One region of the Vibrio sp. V31_P5A7T61 genome, then DNA from elsewhere that is predicted to be linked to it. Evidence: predicted binding sites of a transcription regulator. Region 1 holds the regulator's gene; each other region holds the start of a gene.
The links. The regulator PurR, encoded in region 1, represses purine synthesis genes. The targets are predictions, from matches to a motif close to TNANGNAAACGTTTNCNTNA.
Positions count from the first base shown of each region.

Region 2: the regulator PurR is predicted to act here: its motif matches at 5,848-5,867, upstream of CAG58_RS02195 (uracil-xanthine permease family protein).
Region 3: the regulator PurR is predicted to act here: its motif matches at 3,760-3,779, upstream of purT (formate-dependent phosphoribosylglycinamide formyltransferase).

Region 1 is NZ_WXWI01000025.1:105,161-113,247, reverse strand. Features, by position in the region: gene mukB (chromosome partition protein MukB) at 1-1,954, opposite strand, end outside; gene mukE (chromosome partition protein MukE) at 1,951-2,679, opposite strand; gene mukF (chromosome partition protein MukF) at 2,660-3,997, opposite strand; gene cmoM (tRNA uridine 5-oxyacetic acid(34) methyltransferase CmoM) at 3,994-4,788, opposite strand; gene elyC (envelope biogenesis factor ElyC) at 4,904-5,710, shown strand; gene purR (HTH-type transcriptional repressor PurR) at 6,093-7,103, shown strand; cyclic di-GMP riboswitch class I at 7,309-7,391, shown strand; gene CAG58_RS05395 (TfoX/Sxy family DNA transformation protein) at 7,508-8,087, shown strand, end outside.
Region 2 is NZ_WXWI01000016.1:14,493-22,579, reverse strand. Features, by position in the region: gene CAG58_RS02215 (GntP family permease) at 1-1,171, shown strand, start outside; gene CAG58_RS02210 (bifunctional 4-hydroxy-2-oxoglutarate aldolase/2-dehydro-3-deoxy-phosphogluconate aldolase) at 1,184-1,789, shown strand; gene ompR (osmolarity response regulator transcription factor OmpR) at 2,077-2,799, shown strand; gene envZ (two-component system sensor histidine kinase EnvZ) at 2,884-4,185, shown strand; gene CAG58_RS02195 (uracil-xanthine permease family protein) at 4,256-5,650, opposite strand; gene recG (ATP-dependent DNA helicase RecG) at 5,939-8,020, opposite strand.
Region 3 is NZ_WXWI01000021.1:81,895-89,981, reverse strand. Features, by position in the region: gene CAG58_RS03960 (thiopurine S-methyltransferase) at 325-972, shown strand; gene CAG58_RS03955 (methyl-accepting chemotaxis protein) at 1,108-2,412, shown strand; gene purT (formate-dependent phosphoribosylglycinamide formyltransferase) at 2,495-3,670, opposite strand; gene CAG58_RS03945 (EAL domain-containing protein) at 3,995-6,688, shown strand; gene cdd (cytidine deaminase) at 6,722-7,609, opposite strand; gene CAG58_RS03935 (CidB/LrgB family autolysis modulator) at 7,773-8,087, opposite strand, start outside.

The DNA of each region.
Region 1 (8,087 bases):
GAGCTAATGCATCTTTCTGAGCCGATTGGTGTTTTTCACGCTCTAAAATGCTTTGCATCTCAGTCATTACCGACTGTCGACTGTCTAAACCCGCCCCACTTTGCTCACGCAATAGCTGCAATGCTTCTATCGCTTGATGCCAAGCTGGCGCTTTTAGCTCCAACTGTTTGATAGCATTGCGTTGTTCTTGTTCAAGACCACGCTGTTGACTACGCTGATCGCGTAGCACTTCTTGTGCCTCATCAAGCTCTTCTAACAGAGCGAGATGCTTCTCGCGTTCTTGCTGCAATTGGGATGGATCATCAATCATCACCTGAAATTGCTGGTGATAATCAGTCACCGATTGACGCACAGATTGTTGCTGTTCGATACGGTGCTGTAAATCGCGCTGCTGTTCATACCAAAGCGCTTCATTCTGTACGAGTTGCTGTGCTTGCTGTGCTTGAGCGAGTAATTGGTTTGCATGCTCTGCCGCTTGGCTACGAGTGACCTCACCTAAAACGCGGCTCACTAAATGCAAGGCTTCGTTAAACCGCGCGGAAGCGGCCGAAGACATATCGAGCTTATGTTTAACTGCCAGTAATTCGTGGGTGGTTGACTCTTGGCGTGCGCTCAGCTCAATCATCACCGTCTGAGCACTTTCTGCCGTCAAGCTATCATCAGCGAGCTGCTGACGTGCTTTTGCCAAGGCTTGCATTGCTTGTTGATACTGCAAAGCTCGCGTTTGCTGAATGTCTAACGCTTGCTGATAATCTGCAAGCTGAGTTTTCAGACTATCGACTTCCTCTTCAGCCGCAGTGGCTTGGTCTTCAACCATCACTAAGCGCTCTTGCGCTTCTTCAACCACCATTAGCTGCTCTTCAAGACGCAGACTCAACTCTTCAAGATCGTCTTGATAACGGGCGATTTTTTCTTGCTGACGAAGGGCATTTTGTACTAACTGCAGATGATCGGCTGCACTTTGATGATCCTGTTCCAGCGCAGCTTCTTGTTCAAGCAGCGTTTCCAGCTCTTCGTGCACTTGATTCAATAGCCGATTGTGTTCCAGAAGCGTATCTCGAGCGCTGAATAACTCTTGGCGTAACGTCAACGTTTGCTGCACTTTACTGCGACGTTCATTGGCGTGACGCATGTAGTCTGCGGCAACATATTGGGTCGATTCGGTGATTAAATGTTTGAACAGATCACGATCGGCTTGGGTGTTTTTAATCGCTTCCAACGTCATGCGGTTTTCTCGCAGCGCTGACTCCATATCTTGAAACGCTTTTTTCACCCCACCATTTTGTGGCAGTAAGTAATCGCGTAATGAACGGGTAATCGCGCTGGAAATACCGCCGTACAAAGACGCTTCAATGAGGCGATAAAACTTTGATCGGTCGCTGCTATTACGCAGCTTTTTCGGTACCACACCAAATTCAAACATGTGGCTATGATAATCGACGATGGAACTGAACGATTTAAAATGCGCACCTTCAATAGCATGAACGGCATCTTTGACTTCATTGAGCTGTCTCACTCGAGCGTGTTGATCAGAAACACTTTCAATCAAAATATCCGTCGGTTTGATATGGCTAGGTAAACCCTGGATCACAAAAGGTTTAATATCGACTTTTTTATCACGGCCGGCAACTTGTTGAAGTTTTACTGCAAACAGTAAGCGTTGATGGCGAGAATTGACCACATCCAATGCCGCATAGCAGGCGCCAGGTTGTAATTTACCGTACAGGCCTTTATCGCGAGAGGCTTGAGAGCTGCCCGCTTCTGTGGTATTTCGAAAATGCAGTAAACTTTGATCGGGAATTAATGCGGTGATAAACGCCGCCATCGTGGTTGATTTACCCGCCCCATTGCCGCCCGATAACGTCGTCACCAAATTATCAATATCAAAAGTACGTGCGAAAAAGCCGTTCCAATTGATCATGGTCAGCGATTGATACTTACCTCTTTCAATCATGCTTCATCTTCCCATAATGTCGGTTGATCTTCATGTTGTTCGTCAGCAGATACCGTATCCAATAAGCTTTGCTGACTAGGCTCTTGACTATGAACAACGGCTTCACCATCTCGTATCAAACGCAATTGCGCCTGACGTAAATCATCGCCAATACGCACATCGGCTCCAAAACGAAATACCGCTTCGGTAATTCTAAATTTGGTGGTTTCGCCAAGGTGGATAATCATCCCTAGGCGGCGTAAACGACGTAACGAAGTGCGGACTTTTTCAAACAGTTTCTCTTTATCCAAATCTGAACCTTGCGCACGATTGGTCGCAAGCTTCATCAATTTCTTCTCATCGGTCAAACTCAATAACTCTTCATAGAGTTCTTGATACGTAAATAAACCTTCATGGGCAAGACGCTCTGGGCTTAGATATAAGAAGCACAGCACCTTACCAACCAGCATATCTAATTCAGACAAAACACTGCGATTGATCAATGAGGTAGAGCGTGGACGTAAGTAAAAAAAGCCCTCGGGCGCACGAACTAACTCAGTATTATAGCGCTGATAAAAAAGTGCTAACTCTGGCTCAAAATCACTGAGAAACGCATGGTTATCTAAATCATCGCTGGACACATGGCGCCCTGCGCGTAATTGGCTGTCTAAAGCCGGAAAAAGCGGGTTAACAATCGCTTTAGCCAGATTCTCTGGCATATAGTGGTTAATATCGGTCAATGACATTAGCTTGTACCTTTGCACCAAATTGGTTAATCGCTTGCCAATCAGGTTGAATGGCTTGGTAGTCGGATTGTGAATAACCCAAGCGAACGGCTTGGTCGACAACAATACGGGCTAGATCGAAATGATGAGTTCTTGGGTGTGCGGCAAGATAATCACGCAGCACATGACCAAGGTTGATCGGTTGGCCCTGTTGTTTATGGCTCTGAAGCATCCCAGCAATACGCTCTGCAAGCTCATCGTGAACCTTTTGAAACGTTTCATATTCGACAGCGGGGGGAATGTGGCCGGTCACTTCTTCATCTCGTAACATCAGAGTTTCATCGCGTAAATCAGACAAACGCTCGGCCTCGGCATAAGTGAGTAGCCAAGGTTGAGAAAAGTAATCGTGCAGCGACTGGCGTAAACGTTGGCTGAAAGCGCGATTTTGATCCATATCTATCGCCGTGCGAATGAACTTATGCACATGGCGGTCATAACCAATCCATAAATCGATCGCCTGTTGTCCCCAACTGATGATTCGGTCTAATTTCATTTGCAGCACAAACAGCACTTCATCGATAAACTCTAATTCTGGATCGCCGTAAACAATCTCTTGAATATCAAGAATTTGAGTTTGTAATTCGTCGCCTGCGGCTTGAAGCGTATCTTGCAGCTCTCGTAACGTCGATGAGGTTTCAGACAATAAACTTTCACAGTTATGAATCGCTTCTCGCCAATCTTTATTCAATAGATCGGCAATTTGTTGTTTCACGGATTGCTGCTGCTCGTCTAGAACGCGTTGGTTGAGATCGATGCGATCAAAGATTTCACTCACCGAGTATTTTAATACCCCGTAAACATTCTTTTTCCAATGCGCAGGTGTCCCCCCTTGCTGAGCGGAGTTGGCGGCTTTAGCCATTTCATCCGCTAACAAGGAAAGTTGAATAGAGAGTTTTAATTTCGAAAACTGACGATGACGAACATAATAATCGGTAATGCCAATCGCCAAAGGCGACAAGCGATAAATGCTCGCGCCATCGGTGACCTCACTAGTAAAACGACTCAGCAAACGCTGTTTGACGAGCTCATTAATGGCGTTATTAGCCCGAAATGCAGAGACATCACCCGTTTCAGTAAATAGGCGGCTAACAATCGCAAACGCATCATGCAATTCCCCCTCCCCTAATTCTTCATCGAATTTTTCATGGCTCAATACCGCAATCGCTATCAAAAACGCCAGCCGTTCAGCAGGTAAGTTCAAAGAAAAATCGTGCTGCTTCACCCAACTGACGAGTTCATCAATCGGTTGTTCAGTCGCATTGTGAGTCATATCACTCATTGTTCTTCCTGTGGTTGTTTCCTAGCCCAAACATGGATGTAGCGTCCTAAAGATAGATAAGGCTCTTGGCGGCAAAATTGTTGCTCCAATGCCAAAAGGTCTGCAAACTCAAACTCGCCCATATTGGTCATATTGCCGATATAATCGCTAAAGCAACGAATGCCTGACTTACCCATAATTTGACATCCAGCATGTTCAATCCACTGATACACATCAGCAGGGAGCAGCCCTTTTTGTGGCTGTAATTTAAATCGTTTACGATGTGGCATGCCATTTAAAATATGCGGAATATTGCCACATACCGCATTTTTATAAACTAAGCCATGTTGGTTGTAAAACATCACCGAAACCATACCGCCCGGACGCACCAGTGCTAACAGCTGCTGTAAAGCCTCTTGTGGTTCCGTCAACCACTCCATCACCGCATGAAATAAGATGATGTCAACGGGCTCCGTCAAATGTTGCTGCACAGATTGTACGGGAGAATGCACAAAGCGAAATCTCTCCAGTAATCCATGGTCGGTCACCTCTTGTTTGGCTAAATCGAGCATCTCTTGCGAGAGGTCACACAAGGTGATTTGATGGCCAAGCATGGCGAGTTTTTGCGACATTTGCGCCAAGCCCCCTCCCGCATCCAAAATATGCAGGGGCGTTGTCTGACCGTTAAAATGGGTCAAAATTTGCATGAGATCATCCCAAACAATGACTTGACGAATCTCGCCTTTGTCAGAGCCGTAAATATTTTTTGCAAATTTGTGGGCAATATCGTCGAAATTGCGATCTTCAGTCACAGTGGCTTGAGTTATGATAATAAATCGTGCTGCTATTCTGTCATAGGAATGGCAGGAATAAAGGACCTTTCGCTGATTTTATTATCAAGTGCTGTTTTTTCGGACTATTTAATCTATGTTTGAGCTGAAAAAAATCGTTTCTTCTCTACTGATGCCATTACCAGCACTGCTGATGATTGGTTTTATCGGCTTGATGCTGATTATGTTTACCGCAAAGCGAAAGACTGGCTGCTTAGTGGTTCTATTTTGTTTGTCTAGTTTATTGGTTATTTCTTTTCAACCAGTATCCAGTCGCTTATTAATGCCTTTAGAGCGTCAGTACAGCGCTTTTTTACCCATTGAGGGTACTATCGATTATGTTATGGTTTTAGGTAATGGCCATGTCGTCGATGATAGCATCCCACCAACCTCTGAGCTTACCCGAGCCGCGTTAATGCGTCTTAGCGAAGGAATTCGAGTAATGCGGATGTACCCTGGCGCAAAACTGATCCTATCGGGTTATGCAGGCGGGAGTGAAATGAGTCATGCACGCATGCTGGCTAAAGTGGCGCTTGCGCTTGGTGTCGCAAAATCAGACATTATTTTGCTTGAGACGGCGCAAGATACGTGGGAAGAAGCAAGACAAGCGGCCGCTTTTGTTCAGCAGCGCACTCTGGTTCTGGTCACCTCGGCCAGCCACATGCCCCGTGCAATGAATGAATTTCAATCTGCAGGGCTAACGCCTATCCCTGCGCCGACAAATTATCTTGCCCAAACGAATATCAGCCAAGCTTGGGATAAATATATCCCGAGAGCGCTCTATTTAGAACAAACTGAGCGGTATTGGTATGAAACCATGGGGCTAATATGGCAAGCCATGCGCGATTGGGTGAGCCATGAACCCAAATTGAATGAATCATCGCCTGCCGTAGAGGGTGATTGATATTCTTGTTATAAGCGGCATCGTCGAAAAAGTGGTTTGGTGCACAACTTGATAAACATTGTGCACATTTAACATCAATTGGAAGGATTATGGGCCGAATTTGATTGCGAGTTACTGCGTTGCAGTCTAGAATCTTGCTGGTTATTAACAAGATTAAATGTAACCAATAGGCCGCTATTTAACAGCGGTTTTTGTGTTTTTATTACTTTTAGGCTGACGTTAGCCTATACCCGAAGAATGAGACGTTGTAAAAAGGCAGCATCGACAGTGCTTAAAACAAACCTCTCTCCTATCACGATCTCCTAACAGGGCGATTGCACTTTCGGGACATAACTACTGCTCTAGTTACCTAACGCCGAGCAGTCACCGACAGGATAATTTTATGGCTACGATTAAAGACGTTGCACGCCTAGCAGGCGTATCGACAACAACCGTATCTCATGTCATCAATAAAACACGTTTTGTGGCAGAAACCACTCAAGAAAAAGTCTTGGACGCGGTTAAACAGCTGAATTATGCACCAAGCGCCGTCGCACGCAGCTTAAAATGTAACACCACGCGTACGATCGGTATGTTGGTGACTCAATCCACCAATCTATTCTTTTCTGAAGTGATCGATGGTGTTGAAAGCTATTGCTATCGCCAAGGCTATACACTGATCCTCTGCAATACTGGTGGTATCTACGAGAAACAACGTGACTATATTCGTATGCTTGCTGAAAAGCGGGTCGACGGTATGTTGGTCATGTGCTCCGATTTAACGGAAGAGTTACTTGAGATGTTAGAGAGTCATCCCTCGATACCTAAAGTTATTATGGATTGGGGCCCGCAAACATCACAAGCCGATAAGATCATTGATAACTCTGAAGAAGGGGGTTATCTAGCAACGAAATATTTGATCGAAAATGGGCACACTGAAATTGCTTGTCTAAGTGGTCACTTTGTTAAAGCCGCCTGTCAAGAACGTATCGCAGGCTTTCGGCGTGCCATGGCAGAAGCCAACCTAACGGTAAAAGAAGATTGGATTTTAGAAGGCAATTTCGAATGCGATACTGCCGTTCTAGCCGCGGATAAAATCATTGCTATGGATACACGCCCGAGCGCGGTATTCTGCTTTAATGATACCATGGCATTAGGTCTGATCAGCCGTTTACAGCAACGTGGCATACGCGTGCCAGACGATATGTCAGTCATTGGTTATGATAATATTGAGTTAGCCGAATATTTCTCTCCGCCACTGACCACGGTCCATCAACCTAAACGCCGTGTTGGGAAAAATGCGTTTGAAATATTGTTGGAGCGCATCAAAGATAAAGAACACGAAAGACGTATTTTTGAAATGCACCCTGAAATCGTGGAACGTGACTCAGTCAAAAAACTCACCGCTAAATAGATAACCACTTCATTGACCCATTATTGAGCAAAAAAGACTTCAAACCCAATCGTAGCCTTAGCGCCACGATTGGGGGGCAATCTTTGCCTAATTCAAATCAAAATGAAACAAACATCATATAAACAATCACTGAGTGTGATATTTATTCAATGATTTGTTTATTTTATACATCCAAGTTATACTATTTTGTCAATAATGAAACGTGTCACGCACAGGGCAAACCATTTGAAAAGATGGGACGCAAAGCCTCCGGCCTAAACCATAGTGGTAGGTAGCGGGGTTGCCGATGACAAAATAGCTAAAACAAGCAGTCAACTCCCCCTATTATTATGCTTTTTGACGTTTTGCTATTTTCTCGGACCTGATTTTGCTGGCGAATTGCTTAATACACCGAGAATGACAGCATGGATAAACCGGTATTAAAAGATTCAATGCGGCTATTCGAACTGCTTGGCCAGGTCAAGTCGCGCTCAATGTTTGGTGGCTTCGGCATTTTTGTCGATGACACTATGTTCGCTTTAGTCGTCAACAATCAACTCCATCTTCGAGCTGACGATGAATCTGCTAAAGTTTTTACCGAAAGAGGCTATCTGCCCTACGTTTATAAAAAACGGGGCTTTCCTGTGGTAACTAAGTACTTTGCTTTACCTGATACCTGTTGGCTTGATCCAACGACCATTTTGCAGGAAGCAACCGTCGCCTTACGCCAAGCCAAATCGGAGCGAGAGCAGCAAGAGCAGACTAAACCCACTCGTCTTAAAGATCTGCCTAACCTACGTTTAGCAACCGAAAGAATGCTCAAAAAAGCAGGCATTCATTCCGTTGATCAGTTGCAACAAACGGGTGCTGTCGCCGCTTATCAGGCGATCAGACAAAGTCACTCATCTGATGTCAGTTTAGAGTTATTGTGGGCGTTAGAAGGGGCAATCGAAGGTAAACATTGGTCGGTGATCCCTCCAAGTCGTCGTGAAGAATTGAAAAAAA
Region 2 (8,087 bases), on a different contig from region 1:
TTCTGTTGCTTTACTGGTTGGTTTAGGAGCCATGATTGGTAAGATTTTAGAAGTGACGGGCGGGGCAAAAGTCTTAGCTGATACCCTAATCGGTCGGTTCGGAGAACAGCGTGCGCCTCTGGCCCTCGGTGTTGCTTCATTATTGTTTGGTTTTCCGATCTTTTTTGATGCAGGCTTAATCGTCATGATGCCGATTTTGTTTAGCGTCGCGAAACGCTTTGGCGGTTCAACACTCAAATACGCTTTGCCAGCGGCGGGTGCGTTTGCGGTGATGCATGCGTTTGTTCCTCCGCATCCCGGCCCAGTTGCCGCTGCTGAGTTATTGGGTGCTGATATTGGTCTGCTGTTAGTGGTGGGTTTGCTGGTCGCGATCCCGACTTGGTATCTTGGCTCGTATCTGTTTGGTCTTTATTGCGGTGAAAAATTTAACTTACCGCTCTCTAAAGCCTTTTTAAATGCCGAAGTAATGTTTAAAGACAAAGCGGATTTACCGAAATTTTCTACCGTACTGTTTATTTTGGTTCTACCTGTATTGTTGATCTTCTTGGATACCGGGTTAAATACGTTAGCGGTGGCTGGTGTGCTGGACGGTCAGCAGCCTTGGATTGAATTTTTACGCATGCTAGGAAAAACGCCGATTGCGTTACTTATCACGCTATTGGTGTGTTTATTCACCTTTGCTGGTAAATATGGCATGAGTAAGCTAGAAAAATTGTGTACCGATGCGTTAGCCCCGATCTGTGCCGTTATTTTAGTCACTGGTGCAGGCGGTATGTTTGGTGGCGTATTACGTTCTAGTGGTATTGGCCAAGCCCTAGCCGATGTATTAGCCCATACTGGCATGCCAGTGATTGTCGCTGCTTTTGTGATTTCGACGTGCTTACGGGTTGCGCAAGGTTCTGCCACGGTTGCCTTAACCACCACGGCGGCGCTGATGGCACCGATTGTTGCACAAACCACAGGTTTGTCAGAGTTAGACTTATGCTTTATCGTGATTGCTATTGCTGGTGGCGCGACGGTGCTGTCTCACTTTAATGATTCTGGTTTCTGGTTGGTCTCTCGCTTGCTGGAAATGGATGAAAAAACTACGCTCAAAACGTGGACGGTAATGGAAACGCTACTGGGTAGTATTGCGTTTATTATTGTCGCCACTCTCAGCTATCTTCTATAAGGTTTAGGTATGATGACTCTTGAACAGCGCTTGGCGCAGATAAAAATTGTTCCTGTGATTGCGATTAACCATGCTCAGCAAGCGCTGCCGCTGGCCAAAGTATTGATGGAAAATGGCCTGCCGTGCGCGGAAATCACTTTTCGTACAGAGGCGGCGCAAGAGGCTATTCGTCTGATGCGCGACGCGTATCCTGAGATGTTGATTGGCGCTGGGACGGTGCTAACCACGGCGCAAGTCGATCAAGCTCAGCAAGCGGGAACGGATTTCATTGTCAGCCCAGGACTCAATCCCACCACAGTGAAATATTGTCAGCAACGTGGCATCGCCATTGTGCCAGGGGTGAATAACCCCAGCTTAGTCGAGCAAGCAATGGAACTTGGTTTGCGCACGTTGAAGTTTTTCCCTGCCGAGCCTTCTGGCGGCATTGCCATGCTCAAAGCGCTCAGCGCCGTTTATCCGGTCAAATTTATGCCAACGGGGGGCATCAGTACGGCTAATGTACAGCACTATTTGGATTTACCATCGGTCGTGGCTTGTGGTGGCACTTGGATGGTGCCGACAGACCTGATGGATAAAGGTGATTGGTCAGCGATTGCCAAGTTGGTACGCGAGCTGTAACGTTTTATCGGTCCTTGGCACCATGCAGAGATAACTGTCTAAGCCAACCGTGATGGTTGGCTTTCTTGATCAATCGATGCCTTATTTTATCTTTTCTAGCGATACGTAAGCGTTAAAGCTTGAAATAAGGGGCTTTTTTGGCTTCGATTATCCGTTATGATGAGTAGTCGGTCGAAAACAGGTAATAAATGCTAACAATTCTTTAAATTGCTCACCGTGCAACAGTGTTACATTTTGTTTGCCCTCATCTGTGCGGGTGTCATCTCTTTTTAGTGGGATCAGTGGACATGCAAGAAAACTATAAAATTTTAGTGGTTGATGATGATGCGCGTTTGCGTGCATTGCTCGAGCGTTACTTATCTGAACAAGGTTTCCAAGTTCGTAGCGTTGCCAATAGTGAGCAAATGGATCGGCTGTTAACCCGTGAAACTTTCCATTTGATGGTGCTCGATCTGATGCTGCCGGGCGAAGATGGCTTATCGATTTGTCGCCGTTTAAGAAATGCCAATAATCTTATTCCGATTTTAATGCTGACGGCAAAAGGCGACGAGATTGATCGCATCGTAGGTTTAGAAGTGGGGGCGGATGATTATTTGCCGAAACCCTTTAACCCTCGTGAACTGCTGGCGCGGATTAAAGCCGTATTACGTCGCCAAGTAATTGAAGCGCCCGGTGCGCCGAGTGCTGAAGATACGATTGTCGAATTTGGTGAGTTTCGTTTAAATCTGGGCACGCGAGAAATGTTTCGTGGTGATGAAGCGATGCCACTGACTTCTGGTGAGTTTGCGGTATTAAAAGCTTTAGTGACCAATGCTCGTGAGCCTTTGTCACGTGACAAATTAATGAATATGGCTCGTGGTCGAGAATACTCAGCGATGGAGCGTTCTATCGATGTGCAAATTTCTCGTTTGCGCCGTATGTTAGAGGTTGACCCAAGCAAGCCGCGTTATATTCAAACGGTGTGGGGCTTAGGTTACGTCTTTGTGCCAGATGGTAAAGCCGCCAGTTAAGATTATTGTCTGCAGCCAGTGTTCAAGATGTCCACTGGCTGTTATCGTTTTATCCCTCCATTATTCTCACACCTTAGGTGCACTATGCGAATCCGTAGTTCATTTACCCAAACGATTCTGCTGTTTTTTACCCTCTTGGTTGCCAGTCAAGCGTATTCCTATTTTGCGCTGATTAATTATGCGCTGATCCCAAGCTTGCAGCAGTTCAATAAAATTCTCAGCCATGAAATCAGTTTGATGTTGGATGATAGCTTTACCGATGCTGAGCCTAATTTAGATCGATCGCTACGTTTGCGGGTGTTGGAAAAGCTTGGGGTTGAGATCTTTAGTGATGATGGTCCGGCGGCGGATGAGTTTCAACGTGCGATCAGTATCGATTTGATGAGCGATAAAATGAGCGAAGAACTGGGCTCTCCGACGGAAGTACGCATGGGCGTTGGAGCAGAAAGTTATATTTTATGGATGAAAATCGAACAGTTACCTGAGCAGATCTTACGTATTCCGCTGACTGAATTACGAGAAGATGATTTTGCTCCCCTGTTTCGTAACAGTATTTTTGTCGCCGTACTGATCTTGGTTGGAGGATGGTTGTTCATTCGCTTGCAAAATCGTCCTTTGATTGCGTTAGAAAGAGCCGCTTTGGCAGTAGGACGAGGGGAGATCCCGCCGCCAATTGTAGAGAGTGGGGCCAGTGAAATTCGCGCGGTAACTCGCGCATTTAATCAAATGTCGCAAGGCATTCAAGCACTGGAAGAAGATCGCGCTTTACTGATGGCGGGAATCAGCCATGATTTGCGAACGCCATTGACGAGAATCCGCTTAGCAACCGAAATGATGTCTCCTCAAGACAGTTATCTCGCTGAAGGGATCATTAGTGACACCGAGGAGTGTAACGAGATCATCAGCCAGTTTATGGACTACTTAAAACCGGTCGATAAACAAACCTTCCAAGCCGTCGATCTCAATGAGATTGGCGGAGATATTGCCAGTTCTGAAGGCGGTTATGAGCTGCACATTGAAACGGATTTTCAAGCTTCGATTGAACCGGTATTTGGTAATCCGATTGCCATTAAACGGGCGGTGAGTAACTTAGTGGTGAACGCGTTACGTTATGGCAATGGCTGGGTGAAAATCAGTACTGGGGTAACGGCGGATAAACGTATGGCTTGGGTCTGTGTCGAAGATAACGGCCCAGGGATTGATCCGAGCCAAGTGCAAAAGGTCTTTGAGCCCTTTATTCGAGGCGATACTGCGCGAGGTAGTGAAGGTACTGGCCTTGGGTTGGCGATTGTAAAACGTATCGTTGGTCAGCATCATGGCGCGGTTGTTTTAAATAATCGTAGCGAAGGTGGCCTTAAAATTCAGCTCAGTTTTCCAACCAAGTAAGCCTGGCAGTCTTCAGTCAGGGATCAAGCCGGTTAGCGTATCGCCAACCGGCTTAATTATTTGAACTCGCTTATGGTTGCTCAGTGACGGTGGTTTCTGACTCTGGGCGAGTCGAGTGCTCTGGCAATAAGAGATTGAGTAGAATCGCGGTAATGCCGCCAGCGGCTACGCCAGAAGAGAAAATACTTTTGATGATCTCTGGCATAAATTGCAGAATTTCAGGTTTTTGCGCAATGCCTAATCCCATCGAAAAAGACAGTGCCATGATTAAAATGGCTCGGCGATCGAGTTCAACTCGCGAAATGATTCGTACCCCAGCGGCGGCAATCGTACCAAACATGACAATCGTTGCGCCACCCAGTACAGGCTCTGGAATTAACTGCACAAAGCTTGCTACTCCGGGAAAGAGTCCAAGTAACATCAGCATCGCCGCGATGAAATAACCGACATAACGGCTGGCAACGCCAGTTAATAATATCACCCCATTATTTTGGCTAAAGGTCGAGTTAGGGAAACTATTCAGTAGCGCGGCGAGAGCGGAGTTAATCCCATCAGCCAGTACGCCCCCTTTGATACGTTTCATGTAGACTGGGCCTTTGACCGGTTCTCCTGAGACTTCCGAGGTCGCAGTGATATCGCCAATCGCTTCTAACGCCGTGATCAAAAAAATCAATACTAATGGAATGAATAAAGACCAATCAAAGCTTAGTCCATATTGCATTGGGATAGGCAGGGCGATGAGGCTACTTTGAGGACGCTGTGTGGTATCAACCATACCGAGTAAGTAAGCCATAATATAACCGACCAGCATAGCGATGACGATAGAAGCAACGCGAATATACGGATTGCGAGCTCGGTTAAGGATCACGATAAGCGCTAATACGGTGCCTGCTAAAGCGAGTTTATCAAGGCTACCAAAGCTACCATCACTCAGTGCGCTGTAGCCGCCTCCGATAGAGACTAAGCCAACTTGGACTAAGGTCAAACCGATTAACGTTACCACGATACCAGAAACTAAAGGGGTAATGATCCGCTGGGCAAACTGCAGCACACGTGATAGTAAAATTTCAGCAAAAGAAGCGACTAAAATGGTACCAAAAATCGCCGCCATCATAGTGGCGATATCCGCTCCACCGGCTTTCAGCGCGAGGCCCGCGCCAATGATTGGCCCCAGAAAGTTAAAGCTGGTGCCTTGAATCGAGAGCAGTCCCGAGCCAATCGGCCCGAAGGTTCGGATCTGAATAAAAGATGAAAGACCAGAGGCAAACAGCGACATACTAATAATGGTATTGGTTTGATCGGCCGGAACCCCTAACGCTTGGCAAATGATCAATGACGGTGTGATGACGGCAACGAACATCGCCAGTAAATGCTGGATCGCGGCGAATAAAGTTTGGGGTAAAGGCGGGCGCTCATTCAATTGATAGATCAATTCAGAGGGACGCGTATCGTGTTGGTGACTCATGATGGTATCCTAAAATGACAGTCGATGACGTGCGCTGAATGGGCCGTCACCGTTGAGTTTTTATCGCCTGTGATTGCTGTTAATCAGGCTCAACTCTGAGTTGACCAAGCCGGATTCTCTGCTTGCTATAGTCCAGTGCTAGTAGAGAAATCGTCATCTTGGTGATTTTGGGCGAGGATTATAGAGCCTTAATCAGAAAAAGCAAACGTTTGCTTTTTAATGTATCAATAAGAGGTAACAGACATCATTGTACGTTCAAGTAACACGAAAACGCGAATGTGGTGAATATTATGCTTTGGCGTAGACTTCGCGCTCACCGAGCCAGCGTTCAATAATCGCATCAGCATGAGTGGGGTAGTGATCATGAATGTGCCGCGCTATTCTTTGTACTTCTGGAATTAAGCGTTGATCACGAACCAGATCGGCAATTTTGAAATCAGCTAATCCGGTTTGTTTCGTGCCCAATAATTCACCCGGACCACGAATTTCAAGATCGCGCTGAGCAATCACAAAACCATCGTTGCTTTCCCTTAATACAGCCAAACGTTTTTGCGCGGTTTTCGATAAGGGTGAACGGTATAGCAGCACACAGTGACTGGCGACAGAGCCTCGACCGACTCGGCCACGCAATTGATGCAATTGTGCTAAACCTAATCGCTCTGGATTTTCAATGATCATCAAGCTAGCGTTCGGTACATCGACGCCGACTTCAATGACGGTGGTTGCTACGAGAAGATGCAATTGATTGTCTTTAAAGGCTTGCATCACCTGCTGTTTTTCCGCGGGTTTCATGCGCCCATGGACCAAGCCAATCTTAAGTTCAGTCAACTGGCGCTGCAGTTCTTCAGCGGTATCGGCCGCAGCTTGCGCCTCCAGCACTTCAGATTCATCAATTAAAGTACAGACCCAATAAGCTTGTTTATGCTCATGCAGGCAAGCATGACGAACCCGTTCGATGATATCACTGCGCTTGGTATCCGGGATCGCCACGGTTTGGATGGGCGTTCGTCCGGGAGGCAGTTCATCAATAATTGAAGTTTCTAAATCCGCATAGGCGGTCATGGCAAGAGTACGTGGGATCGGGGTCGCAGTCATAATTAACTGGTGTGGATAAGCACCTTGTTTTGCGCCTTTTTCACGTAGCTCTAAACGTTGATGTACGCCAAAGCGATGCTGTTCATCAATAATGACTAACGCAAGATGATCAAACTCAACCTGCTCTTGAAAAAGCGCATGGGTGCCAACGACCATTTTCGCGGTGCCACTGGCAATCTGCGTTAATTCAGTTTGCCGAGCTTTGCCTTTTAGTTTACCGGCAAGCCAAGCGACTTGAATTCCTAACGGATCAAACCAGTTGGCGAAGTTTGCCGCATGTTGTTCGGCCAGTAATTCGGTTGGGGCCATCAGCGCCACTTGATAACCGTGTTCAATGGCTCTGAGTGCGGCTAAAGCGGCGACTAACGTTTTACCGGAACCGACATCTCCTTGCACTAGGCGCATCATTGGATGGGCTTTGCTAAGATCGGTTTCAATCTCTTCTACGACTCGTGTTTGTGCTTGAGTTGGTTGAAACGGCAGCAGGGCAAGAAATTGTTTTTTGAGTTGGCCTTGAGTGATGAGAGGCAGCGCCGCGTCTTGTTGACCTTTGCTACGCACCGCGAGCATGGAGAGGTTTTGCGCTAATAACTCCTCGATGATCAGGCGAACTTGAGCGGGATGACGTCCTTCATCAAATTGGCTCAGGTCGATATCAGTAGGCGGGCGATGCAAAATATGCAGCGCTTGAGCGAGGCTGATCTGTTTATCGTACAATCCATCAGGCATCAGTTCTTGTACCGCGGCTTTATCGAGTAGCGCAAGAGCTTGTTCGGTTAAGCTGCGCAGTGTGCTTTGCCTTAGGCCTTCCGTGGTTGGATAAACAGGGGTCAGGGTTGCCTCTTCTGGTTGTGTGTCTTGTGGCTGAGTATAAAGCTGATAATCGGGATGGATGATCTCCAGTCCGTGATTTCCGGGTTTGATCTCGCCAAACGCATAAATCACCTTACCAATCGCAAAGCTATTTTTCATCGCTGCAGTAAAATTGAAAAAACGTAGCGTGAGAGATCCATTACCATCACTGATCTTTACGGTGAGCATTTTCCGCCGCCCAAAATGGGTATCAGTGGCGGTTATTTTACCTTGAACTGCTGCCCATAATCCTGGATGTAGCTTGACCATCGGATAGATGCGTGAGCGGTCTTCATAACGCAGTGGAAGATGAAACAGCAGATCCTGTACATTGCTTAAGCCAACTTTAACAAGCTTTTCCGCGACTTTAGCGCCGACACCCGAGAGCGATGTTAATGGTATTGCGGACAGAAGCTGCGACATAATATCAACCAGTTAATCAGAAATGGTACGTGTTATTCAATCATTGAGCTGTGTATTTGTACAGTTA
Region 3 (8,087 bases), on a different contig from region 1:
ATTCTCCTTAGCTTGCGTTGTTTAGGTCAAAAGAAGGACTTAAAAGAACGCTAATCCAACAACAAACAGAAGCCACTAAGGTTTAAGTTGGGGTGACTGAAACGAATTCAACCTAAAGTATCTTCTCTATTTCAATAATATGGCTTTGGTCACAGTGTTGAGACTCTTGATTGGGTCCACAGTTCCGCATTCGAATGTAAAGAAATGTATATCCTTCACATTTGATGTTGAGCCTTATTGATGACAACAGCATAATGCAGCCTTTTGCGTACTTTAGCGTATCAGTAAGCTAGTCGTCTTTGAATAATACAATGGTTGAGAAAAATGAGAGATCCAGAATTTTGGCATAACAAATGGGCGGCGAATCAGCTTGGTTTCCATCTTGATGACGTTAATCCATTACTCATGGAATATTGGTCAGCGACGTTACCCCAACGTAGCGATAACGTTTTTGTTCCTTTGTGTGGAAAAAGTGAAGACTTAGTCTGGCTAGCCGCTAGACATGATGAGGTTCAAGGTGTTGAGCTTAGCCCAATAGCAGTAAGAGCCTTTTTTGCTGAACATTTTTATACGCCATTAGTGACTCAACTGTCTGCACAGCATGAGAGTTACCAATTTGATGAACTGACTCTTTATACTGGGGATATTTTTACCGCGCCATTGACTCCGGTTGATATTATTTATGATCGCGCGGCCTTAATCGCTCTCCCAGAAGAGATGCGAGTACACTATGCTGAGCGCTTAAAAAGCTTACTGAAGCCGGGAGGTAGAATATTGCTGATCAGTTTGGATTATCCTCAAGAAGAGCGCAGTGGCCCACCATTTAGTGTTAATGAACAAGAAATTCGTCAGTTATTTAATGGTTTTGATATCCAACGTTTAGCTCGTGATGAAGTGGATGCACAGCATCCGGAAAGCGTCAAAAAAGGAGTCAGTTATTTTGCTGAAGAGGTCTGGTTAATAAAAACATAAAGAGCCAAGGCTTTTCGGCATAATGATATAAACTGTAATCAAGGATTTGTTAATTAGGCTCTATTTTGAGCCTCAGCCTCAGCCTCAGCCTCAGCCTCAGCCTCAGCCTTAGCCGTAGATAATAAGGATCGTTTTATGTTTTTTAATCAGCAGTCCAAACAATTAAAACAAGTTACTCAAGAGCGTGACCAGTTAATCGCTGCGGGCGATATTCTTGCGGCAATCGGTAATCATACCGCTTACATCGAGTTTACCCCCCGAGGTGAAGTGTTATCTGCGAATAAGCTTTTCTTACAAGTCACAGGGTATGGTTTAGAAGAGATTAAAGGGCATCATCATCGAATGTTCTGCGCTAAAAAACTGAGTGATTCACCTGCTTACTCAACTTTTTGGCAGCAGCTTGCTCAAGGGCAATCTCAATCGGGAACGTTCAGTCGTTTAACCAAAAGCGGGCAAGAAATTTGGATCGAAGCGACCTATATACCGATTAAAAATCAGCAAGGTAAAGTCTATAAGGTGATTAAAATTGCCAGTGATGTGACTAAAGCGAAACAAAAATTAGATTCGCAGGCGGCCGTTTTTAATGCTGTGGATAAATCGATGGCGGTGATCTCTTTCACACCGGATGGGACAATTATTGAAGCCAATAAAAATTTCTTAACGGCACTTGGTTATCAATTGAATGAGATTGTCGGTAAACATCATCGTATTTTTTGCGATGAATCATTTCATCAAGAACACCCTAAATTCTGGAGCGAATTAGCGAAAGGCAAGTTTCAATCAGGATTATTTAAACGTTTGACTAAGTATGGTGAGGAAATTTGGATAGAAGCGACCTACAATCCGATTTTTGATGATCAAGGTAAGATCGTTCGAGTTACTAAATTTGCTAGTGATATAACTGATAGAATACAAAGGTCAAAACGGATAGAAGAGGCGACTCTGATTGCCGAGCAGCGTTCTCAAGAAACGGTTTCTCTAACTCATGATGGTTCAAAAATGGTGGCCGATGCGGCTGCTAGTGCACAAGATATTGAAGCTACGGTCAATAAAGCCAATGAGCTAATGGGGCAATTAGCTGGGCAATCTAAACAGATTGTGCAAATTGTGACCACCATTTCTAGTATCGCTGATCAAACCAACTTATTGGCGTTGAATGCGGCGATTGAAGCGGCGAGGGCTGGCGAGTATGGCCGTGGATTTGCGGTCGTTGCCGATGAAGTCCGCTCACTTGCAGCCAATACCTCTAAAGCGACCGATGAAATCAGTGCCATTGTAAAAAGAAATACCGAATTAACGACAACCTCAGAAGCGAGTTTAGACAGTGTGCGTTCCAAGGTGACAGAGTGTAATAACCAGTTAAGTATTACCAAAACATTGATTGAAGAAATACGTAAGGGTGCGGTGTACGTTGCGGAGACGATAGAAAAAATCAAATAGTGTTGCCGTTCTCATTACTGATCATAATGAGAACGCTGTTTTTGTTATCGACACGATTTATTGTTGAGTGACAGTAATACGATTAGTACTCAATACTAATCGCTTTAGCGCATTCTATGGCTCGATCTGTGGCTTCGGTCGTCGTTTTACCACGTGTTAAAGCGACACCTAAACGACGACGCCCATTAATCTCAGGTTTCGCAAATAGACGAACCTGAGCGGTTGGTACACTCAGCGCATCATCCAATCCTGAAAATTGGATGTTGTTTGAGATACCTTGACCAAGAATAGCGGCTGAAGCTGAAGGCCCATATTGAGTTATCGCTCCGACGGGTAAACCGATAAAAGCCCGCACGTGCAGTGCAAATTCCGATAAATCTTGCGAAATCATCGTCACCATACCAGTATCGTGTGGTCGAGGGGAGACCTCATTGAAAATGACTTGGTCGCCTTTGACGAACAATTCAACACCAAATAATCCATAGCCACCAAGCGCATTAACAATTTCCTCGGCAACATATTCAGCGGCTTTTAAGGCATTTTCGGACATTGCTTGTGGCTGCCAAGACTCACGATAATCACCCTCTTCTTGTCGGTGACCGATAGGGGCGCAAAAATGGACACCATCGATAGCGCGAATCGTTAATAAGGTGATTTCATAATCAAAATCAACAAAACCTTCGACGATTACTCGACCTGCACCTGAACGTCCGCCTTGTTGAGCATAGTGCCATGCTTGTTCAATATCTTCTGGGCTTTTTAAAACACTTTGACCTTTACCAGAAGAGCTCATGATCGGTTTACAGACACAAGGTAAGCCAATTTGCTCGACAGCGAGCACGAATTGCTCATAGCTATCCGCAAATTGATAATTGGAGGTTGGTAGCGATAGCTGCTCAGCCGCGAGACGGCGAATGCCTTCTCGATTCATCGTCAATTGAGTCGCTTTGGCGGTTGGGATAACCGTGAAACCTTGTGTTTCTAATTCGACCAGTTTATCCGTGGCGATGGCTTCCACTTCGGGCACGATATAGTGTGGTTGCTCTTGCTCGATGACTTGCTGTAGCGCTTGAGGATCAAGCATATCGAATACATGGTAGCGATGTGCGACTTGCATTGCAGGCGCATTCGCATAGCGATCACAAGCAATGACTTCTAAACCAAGACGTTGACATTCAATAGCGACTTCCTTACCGAGTTCGCCTGAACCAAGTAATAGCACCCGTGTTGCACTATTGAGAGTAGCCGTTCCCAACATAAAGAATCCTTATTCATACTCAATGCCCAGATGACATTGACTTTCGCTTGAGAGATAAAAACAGCGGCAATGATACTGGAACAGCATGAAAAAGAAAACGTTTGCGGCATAAGGTAACACTCGATTATCGATCGTTAAAACCTCAACGACATAGGCTTCATAACGGCGAAATGATCAGAGATAGTCCATACTGTTGGTATTGAAATAAGTGAAATGGATGGTTTTAGTCGGATACTTAACTTATCGTGGAGCAATATCACGTTACGTGTCGGTTTTAGCAACTAAAATCGGATATCTAAGAGCGATGTTAATGAAGAGACGACGATGATCCGTAAGGTTAATTTAGAAATAAAGACAGCTTTACTTTTTGCTCTAGGTTTAGTTGGCGTAGTACTCAGTAGTTTATTGCTGACTCGGTATTTTTTCTTATATAGCTTATATGAGTTAGAAAATATGGAGGTTAGACGAGCGAGCACTCAGGCCTCATCGGTAATTGAATCCATTATTAAGAGTCAAGAAGAGGCCTCTTATGATTGGGCTCATTGGGATGAAACTTATTTGTTTTTGATTGATAAGGATACGGTTTACGTCGAACGTAATTTAACACAGGAAAGCCTAGATATTTTAGGTGTTGATATTATGGTGTTTCTTAAGCCGATGGGAACGCTTTCGTTAGCCTATGGACGCTTTTCAGACTCAGAGGTTAGCCACATTACCGATCAAATGCTGAATTCGGACAGTGTGACAGAATATTTACATTTGATGGAAAGACGAAGAGATAGTGATAAACAAAGTTTTTCCGGTCTTATTCGTGTTGATCAGCAACTATGGGTTATAAGCCTCACATCAGTAAGAGATAATAGTGGTCAAAGTGACATGGTCGGTTGGATGCTTTGGGCTCAAGATTTGACCGCACGTTTTCCTGAACGTTATCAAGCGATTTTAATGGCTGACAATCAACTGATTACCGATTCTGAAGCACTAACATGGTGGACAGAGGTGAGTGTTTCGGAACCTTCATTGGTCATTGAGCGAACAGAACAGTTTTTAACGCACTATTCTCTACTTAAAAGCGCTGTAAATGAGCCGATTGGTGTCTTAAAAACCATAGAACCCAGAATGTATTTTCAACAAGCGAAAATAGTTTTCTTTCGTTTGATCGTAGTGATGACGGTGGTTACAAGTGCTATTGCTCTAGGAATGTACGGTATTTTTTGGATAACCGTCAGTAAACGATTCAGTTATTTTGAGAAGGGGATGCAAAGCTTATTAAGCTCGGTCGATGCTCCGATAAAGAACAAACACACTGATGAGTTTGATCGTATTACTCAATGGGTGAGTGCACTTGCCGAGTCTTCAACACAAACTCAAGAAAAACTGCAAGAAACACTACAAAAATTTGACGCATTATACCATGGACATACGGTTGGGATGATCCTATTAACTGATAAGATCATCGTGGATGTCAGCCCTACCTTGTTAATGTTGTTAGGGTTTCAACGTGAGCAACTGATTGGGCAACCGATAGGCAGTATCTGTGGATGCCACAACACTCAATGTGGCTCCGATCAATTTTATCGTTTACTCAGTCAAGGGCAGCATCACTTTGAAACAGCCATGAAGCGCAGTAATGGTACTGAGATCATCTGTTCGGTGGAAGCGGCGTTACTCAATGATCGTGATCAAACGTCTATTATGTTATCGGTGAAGGATATCAGTGAGCAAAAGCAGCAAGCGGCATTAATCCAAACCTTAACCCATTATGATCCCGTTTCAGGTTTATTAAATCGTCCTACGTTGGTGGACAATGCGAATCAATTATTACTTAATCACCCTCCGTTTAGTATTCTTTACTTATACGCAGCACGATTAAAAGAGATAGAGGCGGTATATGGTCATGATTATTATGATAGGGCTGTGCAGCATCTTGCGACGACTTTAAAACATACATTTCCTGATCTCTCGATAGGACGGGTGAGTGAGCATGCCTTTATGGTATTAAGTACGGATTCCCAAGATGAGTTAATACAAAAGGGCAATCGCATTTTAACGATTTATCGCCAGAAAATTGTGCTAGAAGATATTGAGTGCGATCTTGGCTTAAAAGCGACTTTAGTCTCTTCGTCTATTGGAATGAAGGATTTTGAGCGTTTATCTCGTGGTGCTGATTATGCGGCGACTCACCATCGCTCCAGTGTATTTGTCACTATGGTCAGTGCAGAAGATACTCAACGCGCAGAGACATTATTAGTGATACATCGAGATATTATCTCTGCGCTAAAAGAAGGCCAATTTATGGCCTATTATCAGCCGATTGTAAAAGCCTCATCGGGTGAATTAGTAGGTTTTGAAGCGCTTGCTCGTTGGCAGCATCCACAGCTTGGTTTGCTTTTCCCTGAAGTTTTTATTCCTGTGGCTGAGCAGAGAAAATTAATTGTTGAGCTCGGAGAGCAAATCCTTGATAAAGCTTGCCAATTTATTCAGAGTTTACCTCACCATGAAAGTCATCATTTGAGTATTCATGTCAATATTTCCAGTCCACATTTTCATCATAATAGCTTAGTTGATACATTAAAACGTCTGATTCATCATTACCAACTGCATCCTAGGCAACTGGTGCTTGAATTAACAGAAAGTATTTTATTGGGTGCAGAAGAAGATATCATTCAACGGATGCAAACCATTAAAGCTCTAGGAGTGCAACTTGCCCTCGATGATTTTGGTACCGGTTATTCTTCTTTTAGTTCGTTGTGTAATTTCCCATTAGACATTGTCAAATTGGACAAATCTTATATTGATCGTCTGGAAGATAATCAAAAAGCGCAAATACTGATTAAAAATATTATCTATATGGCTCAAGAGCTGGGTATGACGACGGTTGCTGAAGGTGTTGAAAGTGTCGATCAGCTTAGGCAATTGCTGGTGTGGGATATTGATGAAATCCAAGGATACTATTTTTATAAACCGATGACTTCGGAGCAGGCAAAGGAGCATTTTTTGACACTACTCCAACCCTAAACCGACGAGCGATGTAGGGTTGGAACGTCATGGTTACAACGCAAGATAAGACAATGGAAGGTCTGGATTAATCGTTTCTAACGTGGCTTGTGTATCGGCTAAATGGCTGATTTGACCTTGTGCCATCTCGACTAACGCAGCGCCCGCTAAGTCGGTGAATTCTTCCCCTGCCATACGCAATTGGATTAACGCGACTTGTAACGGTGGTAAGCTTGGATTAAAAGCGGCATTCTCGGCATAAGCGCCGCTGTATTCAGCACCAGAAGCACTGCGCAAAGCTACGCCACTGAGATTATTAGTATAAGGGGCATGACTACGATTGAGTGCGCCGATGGCGGTTTGAATTAACGCATCTTGATCATCACTACGGTAACCATGATCAATCGGGGTCATTAATGCAGATTGAATTCCCAAATCACTTGGACCAAAAGATTCAGGTAAATAATACTGTAAGGACTTTTCTTCACGTTGTGGCAGTTGAATGGTTAAAGAGGGAGCGGTGTTCAGTTCATTCATAAACTGTCGGCAGTGACCACAAGGACTATAGTTAACGGTCATACTGGCTAGACCTTGTTCACCCTTCATCCACGCATGGCTGATCGCGGCTTGCTCTGCATGAATCGTTTGTCCTAGCTGTGCTCCAGAGAATTCCATGTTAGCGCCAAAATAGAGTCGTCCACTCACTCCTCGAGCAATCGCCCCCACATGAAAATTTGAAATAGGTACGTACGCATAAGCGGCAGCGAGTGGCAATAAAGCGACTCTGAGATCGGCGTCACTTAATCCCGATAAGGCGAGTAATTGATTGAATTGATCAGCAGAAAGGGTGGCATCAAAATGATCAGCCGTGACGATGGGCGTTAGATACTCGGTAAGCGCGGCTGGCATTGGTGATAATGCCTGTTCAATTCGGCTATGCATAATTCATCCTTAATTGGTCAATTGAGCTCCATTTTAGATAATTATCGCGACCAATCTGTGATTTTTATCACTTTTTTAAATGTAAATTGATTTCATTTTTCATAATTAGAGTGAGGTCACACATAATACCCATCGAATTTCCCAAAACCTCAACAAGGCGAGTTTAATAAAAAAGCCATAGACTAAAAGCAAACAAGCCGGGAGCTAAAATGGAGGTGATTACACCACAGAGCACAAGAGCCAACGAGCTGAACGCCGCGTCTCGAGGATCTTTTTCAGCGCAGGTAGCCGTTCCTAGCGCGTGAGCAATAGTCCCTGTGGTTAAGCCTCTGGCAATCGGGTGGGTAATATTAAGCAGGTTATAAATCGGGTAGGCCATAATCGCGCCAAATAACCCCACCAACAGGACAAGAATGGCGGCGATAGCGGGCTCTCCACCCAAATTACTGCTCACTTCCATGGCAATCGGTGTGGTGAC